Regions from separate parts of the Dactylosporangium cerinum genome, predicted to be linked through region 2. Evidence: riboswitches for the same ligand, from Rfam matches in the RefSeq annotation. Region 2 holds a riboswitch; the other holds the start of a gene.
The links. A riboswitch is a leader RNA that binds a small molecule or an ion and turns the genes downstream of it on or off. The one in region 2 is predicted to bind S-adenosylmethionine.
Positions count from the first base shown of each region.

Region 1 (3,200 bases), on a different contig from region 2:
AGTCCAACATCGCCGGTTGGACCAGGTACGAGGCCTCGTCCAACATGATGAACGGCCCGGCCGAGGCGCTCACCGCGCAGATCTTCACCCTGATCGGCGCGTTCGCCGCCGCCGCGGTCGCGTCCCTGGTGTTGGTCTGTGCCCTGCTGTTCGCCACCGGCAGGAGGCTCGGCCACTGGGCGCTGCGGCTGACCGCGGTGCTGGCGTTCGTGCTGATCGCCCTGGTCGCGGCGGTGGTCACGGTCGGGTCGCTCACCGGTGAGCCGCCGACCGCGGTGATCGACACGCCGGTGTGGCTGCTGCTCGCGGAGTGGGCCGCCGTCGCGGTCGCGCTGCTGGGCGCCGGCATCACCACCGCGACGCTGTGGCAGTTCACCCCCGAGGCTTCCGCGACCGCCTGGCGCTGACCCCGCCGTGCGCGTAGCTGCGGCCGTAGGTCGCGTCGGGTGCGCGTAGCGGACGGCCGGGCCGCGGAGGCGGCCGGTCGTGGTCACGACCGCAGGTCGTGTCCGCGCAACTGTCCGCGGAGGTGGCAGGGAAGGCCGTCCAGGCCTGACCGGTGGCTGACGGGAGCGACGGTCGTGCCCACGGCGGACCGGAGCAGGAAAGGTCAGGACGGGCGGTAGCCGGGGACCGTGAGCATCGGCGGGCGGTCCGGGTGGGCGATGGTGTGATCTGCCGGGGTGACGGTGACGTCGTGGCGCTCGAACTGGGTGAGCGTCGGCCACGAGGACCGGCCCGGGAAGACGCGCGTGTGGATGGTGTGCAGGATCGTCGCGGCCATCCGGCCGAGCGCCGCGGTGTCCTGGTGGCCGTGGGTGCGCTGACCGAGGTCGACCTGGGCGACCGCGTCGAGGCCGGCGCTGCGGAACGTGTCGATGAGCAGTCCCGTCTCGACGCCGTAGCCGGCCGCGAACGGCAGGGACTCCAGCAGGGTGCGCCGGGCCGCGTATTCGCCGGCCAGGGGCTGCACGACGCCGGCCAGCTCGGGGAAGTAGGCGTTGAGCAGGGGGCGGGCGGCGAGCTCGGTGACCCGGCCGCCGCCGGCCGCGGAGACGTCGAGCAGCGGGCGGTCGTAGAAGGCCTTCACCATCAGGGTGGCGGGGTCCTCCAGCAGCGGCCCGAGCAGGCCGGTGACGAAGTGCGGGCGGAAGTCGGTGAGGTCGGCGTCGACGTAGACGAGGATGTCGCCGGTGGCCACGGCGAGGGCCTTCCACAGCACCTCGCCCTTGCCGGGGCGGGAGCCGGTCGCGGGGAGGATGTCGTCGCGGTGGTGGACGGCGGCGCCGGCCCGGGCGGCGACCTCGGCGGTGCGGTCGACGGAGCCGGAGTCGACCACGATCACCTCGTCGACCAGGGGGATGAGGGTGCGCACGCCGGCGACGATCTCGGCGACGGTCGGCTCCTCGTCCAGCGCGGGCAGCACGACGCTGACCCGGGTGTCGCCCTTGCGCCTCTGGAGGTCGGCGATGGGCCAGTCACGCCAGGTCGAGGTGCGCTTGGCGAACCAGGCCGCCGCGTCGGGATGCATGAGTGAAACCGTAGTCAGGTCCATCTCGTGAGATGACTCATACAACCGCGGCCGTGTCGGCCCTTACAATCGGAAACACGCACGTCACAACTGAATACCTCATCCAGAGGGGCAGAGGGATACGGCCCGATGAAGCCCCGGCAACCCCTGCGACGCGTCTCGACGTTGAGGCCGGTCGCGGTAGGTGCCAAATCCGTCCCGGTGCGCAAGGCCATGCACCTGGGGAAGATGAGAGGAAGGCCTCCATGACCTCGACGCTCAGCGTCTTCACCGACTCCCCCGCCCGCCACCTGGTGTGCCGTGGCTGTGGCGCCCAGTTCCCGCTCGCTGCGCAGCACGCCTGTTACGAGTGTTTCGGTCCCCTCGAGGTGGGCTATGACGCCGAGGCGCTCGCCCGGGTGACCCGGGAGCAGATCGAGGCGGGCCCGCAGAACATCTGGCGCTATGCGCCGCTGCTGCCCGTCGGCACCGACCCCGCCAGCCGCGTCACCCTCGACCCGGGGCTGACCCCGCTGGTCAAGGCTGATCTGCTGGCCAAGGAGCTCGGCATCACCGGGCAGCTGTGGGTGAAGGACGACTCGGCCAACCCGACCCACTCGTTCAAGGACCGGGTCGTCTCGGTGGCGTTGACCGCGGCGAAGGCGCTGGGCTTCACCCGCTATTCGTGCGCCTCCACCGGCAACCTGGCCAACTCGGTCGCCGCGCACGCGGCGCGGGCCGGGGTGCCGTCGACCGTGTTCATCCCGGCCGACCTGGAGCCCGGCAAGGTCGTCATGAGCGCCGTCTACGGTGGCGACGTCGTGGCGATCGAGGGGTCCTACGACGACGTCAACCGGCTGTGCTCGGAGCTGACGGAGACCGACGAGTTCGAGGACACCGCGTTCGTCAACGTCAACGTCCGGCCGTTCTACGCCGAGGGGTCCAAGACCCTGGGCTATGAGGTCGCCGAGCAGCTCGGCTGGCGGATCCCGGCGCAGGTGGTCATCCCGATGGCCAGCGGCGAGCTGCTCACCAAGATCGACAAGGCGTTCAGCGAGCTGGTCGAGATCGGCCTGGTGCCCGACACGGAGTGGGCCGTGTTCGGCGCACAGTCCGCGGGCTGCAACCCGATCGCGGTGGCGCTGCACAAGGGCACCGACGAGATCGTCCCGGTCAAGCCGACGGGCATCGCCAAGTCGCTCAACATCGGCGACCCGGCCGCGGGGGTCTACGCGCTGGAGTCGGTGCGGCGCACCGGCGGCTGGATGGAATACGTGGACGACGAGGAGATCCGCGCCGGCATCGAACTGCTCGCCCGCACCACCGGCGTCTTCGCCGAGACCGCCGGCGGGGTCACCGCCGCGGTGCTGAAGAAGCTGGTCGAGTCCGGCAAGCTCGACCCGGCGAAGGAGACGGTCATCTTCAACACCGGCGACGGGCTGAAGACCCTCGACGCGGTCGCCGGCACGGTCGGTCCGTCGCACCGGGTGAAGCCGTCCCTGAAGTCCGTGCGCGAGGCTGGGCTTTTGAGCTGATGGCTGATTTTTTCGCGCAACCGGCCGGCATCGGTAACGCTCGGTGTCGGTCCGGCTGCGTTTGAGAGAGCGCTTCCACGCTCGGACGAGGGCGGACTCAGCCGATTGACGGACCTGACCGCGACGGATAGTGATTGCGGTCGAGCCGAGCGTTT
Region 1 is NZ_JBHSIU010000028.1:412,243-415,442, forward strand. Features, by position in the region: gene ACFPIJ_RS24630 (hypothetical protein) at 1-407, shown strand, start outside; gene ACFPIJ_RS24635 (glucosyl-3-phosphoglycerate synthase) at 611-1,531, opposite strand; SAM riboswitch class I at 1,628-1,766, shown strand; gene thrC (threonine synthase) at 1,777-3,045, shown strand.
Region 1: linked by a shared signal. The riboswitch ahead of thrC (threonine synthase) and the one ahead of ACFPIJ_RS31805 (NAD(P)/FAD-dependent oxidoreductase) in region 2 are both predicted to bind S-adenosylmethionine.

Region 2 (3,200 bases):
GGCCGATCGCATACGGCCCGGAGTCCGTGTACGCGAACCGCGTGCCGGGCGCGGCGTCCAGCAGCGTGGCGACGATCTCGTGGAGCAGGTCGGCGGCGTCGACGCGCTGGTCGGCGAACCACTCGTGGCTGGTGCCGCTGGACATCGTCAGCAACTGCCGCAGCGTCACCGCCTCGACCCCGTCGGCGGCCACGGACCGCAGCTCGGGGAAGTGGTCCAGGAGCCGGTCCTCCAGGGTGAGCCGGCCCTCCGCCTCGGCGAGCCCGAGCGCGACCGAGGTGAACGTCTTGGCGACCGAGTACAGGTTGACCCGGTCGTCGGAGCGGACCCGCCGCTCGACCGGCGGGCTGCCCTCGCGGTGCAGGTGGATCCCGTAGACCCCCAGGCCGCGCTCGCGGTCGGCGCGGATGAAGTCGTCAAGCAGCTCGTCGCCCACCGGCGCATCGTACAAGCCGGTTACCCAAGGAGCCGGTCGGCGGAGATGCCGAACATCTCGTGAGCGACGCCGAAGCCGAGGTCGTGCACCAGCCGGCGTTTCCAGGGCCGCTGCACGATCGCGTGGGTCAGCCGGCGGGCGGCTCGGGGGCTCTTCATGATGGTCTCGGCGAGCTCCCACGCGCGGGGCAGCAGCCGCTCGGCGGGCAGCACCTCGTTGACCAGACCGAGTTCCAGCGCCAGCCGCGCGGTGATCGGTTCGCCGGTGTACAGGTGGTAGGCGGCCCGCTTGGTCCCGATGAGCTCCTGCAGCGTCAGCTGCTGGCCGTCACCGGGGGCCACGCCGGTCGGCAGGTGCGGGTCGATGATGGTCGCCGTCTCGGCGGCGAGGGTGATGTCGCACAGCAGCGCGAACTCGGTGTGCGCGATGCTCGGGCCGTTGATCGCCGCGATGGTGGGGATGTCGATGCCGAAGATGAAGTTCTCCAGCAGCTTCGTCGCGTCGTAGTACGTGTGCTCGTAGGCGAAGTCCTTCGGGAACGGCTGCCGCATGAGCTCCCTGGTCGCCTCGTCGGGGGCGGGGCTGGCGCCGGCGGCGAGCCACTGGTCACCGGTGCCGGTGAGGATGAGGACCTCGTTGTCGGGGTCGTTGCCGATCTCCTGCCAGGCCTGGCCCCAGGCGTTGTGGGTGGCGAAGCCGAACTGGGCCGGCCCGCCGCCGGTGTGCATCCGCAGCTCGATGATCCCGTCGCGGCGTTGCATGACGAAGTAGTCCGCGTACTTCTCCGCGTACGCCTCGAAGCTGGGTCGTGGCACGTAGCCGCCCGAGCGGGCCTGCCACTCGTGGAGTTCCTTGGTCATCGGGCACCTCTCGAATCGGAGCAGTGCTCCGATATTACGGAGCACTGCTCCGCTTGTCCATGACCCTGTGATCTCGGACGCACGGTAATCCTATGGGTTTAGTAGACATTCGCGCTGTGGACCTTTATCGTTGCTGATGTCAGACCACTGGGCTGGCGGTGAACGTCCGTGTTACGAGTGCCAGCGTCCAGCCCCGGCTAGCTGGCCGGCAACCCTCCACCGCGACGGGGTGCCCCGGGTGACGACACGACCGCACAACGACCGTGCGGTAAGCATGCGGCCCGCACCGCCCCGGGCCTCGGCCGAGGGAGAGCACATGACCCAGCCAACCCCCTTCCCGCCGCGCGATTGATGCACGGCATCCCCAACCCAGCGCCCGGGTGCCGGCGATGAACGGCGGCAGGCGCGCCGAGATCGGCATCATCGGCGCCGGCGTGCACGGCCTCAGCGCCGCCTACCACCTGGCCCGCCGGGGCGTGCCGACGGTCGTGTTCGAGCGCGGCGAGCGGGTCGGCGGCCCCACCGGGCAGGCCAGCGGCGTCGTGCGGTCCTACTACACCAACCCGTTCCTGGCCGGGGTCGCCCGGGACAGCACCGAGATCCTCGCCGACTTCGACACCCGCGTCGGCGGCCACAGCGGCTACGTGCAGACCGGCGGGCTGTACCTGCACGGCGCCGGCGACGTCACGGGCGTGCGCGCCACCGCCGCCGGCCTCGCCGCCGCCGGGATCGGCCACACCGTCCTGGGCCCGGACGACCTGGCGGACCGGTTCGCGTACCTGAACCTCGACGGGACCGCGGTCGGCGTGTGGGAGGACCGGGCCGGCTACGCCGACCCGCGGCGCACCGCGCTCGGCTACGCGGCCCGCGCCGTCGAGCACGGCGCCGTGCTGCTGGAACACGCCCCGGTCCGGGAGATCAGCGAGGGCACCCACGCAGTACGGGTCGTCACCGGAGACGGCACGCGGCACGAGGTGGAGCGGCTGCTGGTGGCCGCGGGACCGTGGACCGTCCCGCTGCTGGCTCAGGTCGGCGTCACGCTGCCGCTGACCGCCGAACGGCACGTCGTCGCCGGGCTCGGCCACGCGCCCGCCGACGCGCCACGGGCCGTGCCGTACGTCCTCATCGACGTCCAGCACGGCTACTACTCCCGGCCCGCCGGCGCCGGGCACTACCTCCTCGGCCCCCTCGCACCCACCACGGCAACCGACCCCGACGACTACGCCACCGCGATCACCGACGACGAGTTCGACTGGCTCGCCGTCCGCGCCGCGCTGCGGGCCCCGATCCGCGGCCGCGCCGTGCGGGAGCGCGGCTGGGCGTCGCTGTACGACGTCAGCCCCGACTGGCAACCCGTCACCGGGCAGGTCAGTTCCCGGGTGTACGTCGACGCGGGGACGAGCGGGCACGGGTTCAAGCTCGCCCCGGTCTGGGGCGACCACGTGGCCCGGCTGCTCATCGCCGACGCCGACCCCGGCCTCGCCCAGTTCGCTCCCGGCCGCTTCGCCGCCGGTTCGGTGTTGGCCAGCGGCTACGGCGCCGCACGAATCCTGGGTTGAGGCGATGACACAGCTCGACGTCGTGGTGGTCGGTGGCGGGGCGATGGGCTCCGCCGCCGCCTGGCAGCTCGCCCGCCGGGGCATGCGGGTGGCGCTGCTGGAGCAGTACGAAGCCGGCCACACCAACGGCGCGTCACACGGCGCGTCCCGCATCTTCCGGCTGTCCTACCCCGACCCAGTCCACATCGGACTCGCCCGGGAGGCCCGGCGGCTCTGGCGGGAACTCGAGGACGTGACCGGCGCCCGGCTGCTGACCGTCACCGGCGGTGTCGACCACGGCGACCACCCGTTCCTGCAGGACCTCGCCGACGGGCTGGCCGCCGCCGGGGTGCCGCACAGCTGGCT
Region 2 is NZ_JBHSIU010000041.1:599,571-602,770, reverse strand. Features, by position in the region: gene ACFPIJ_RS31815 (serine hydrolase domain-containing protein) at 1-436, opposite strand, end outside; gene ACFPIJ_RS31810 (enoyl-CoA hydratase/isomerase family protein) at 457-1,296, opposite strand; SAM riboswitch class IV at 1,466-1,577, shown strand; gene ACFPIJ_RS31805 (NAD(P)/FAD-dependent oxidoreductase) at 1,686-2,855, shown strand; gene solA (N-methyl-L-tryptophan oxidase) at 2,860-3,200, shown strand, end outside.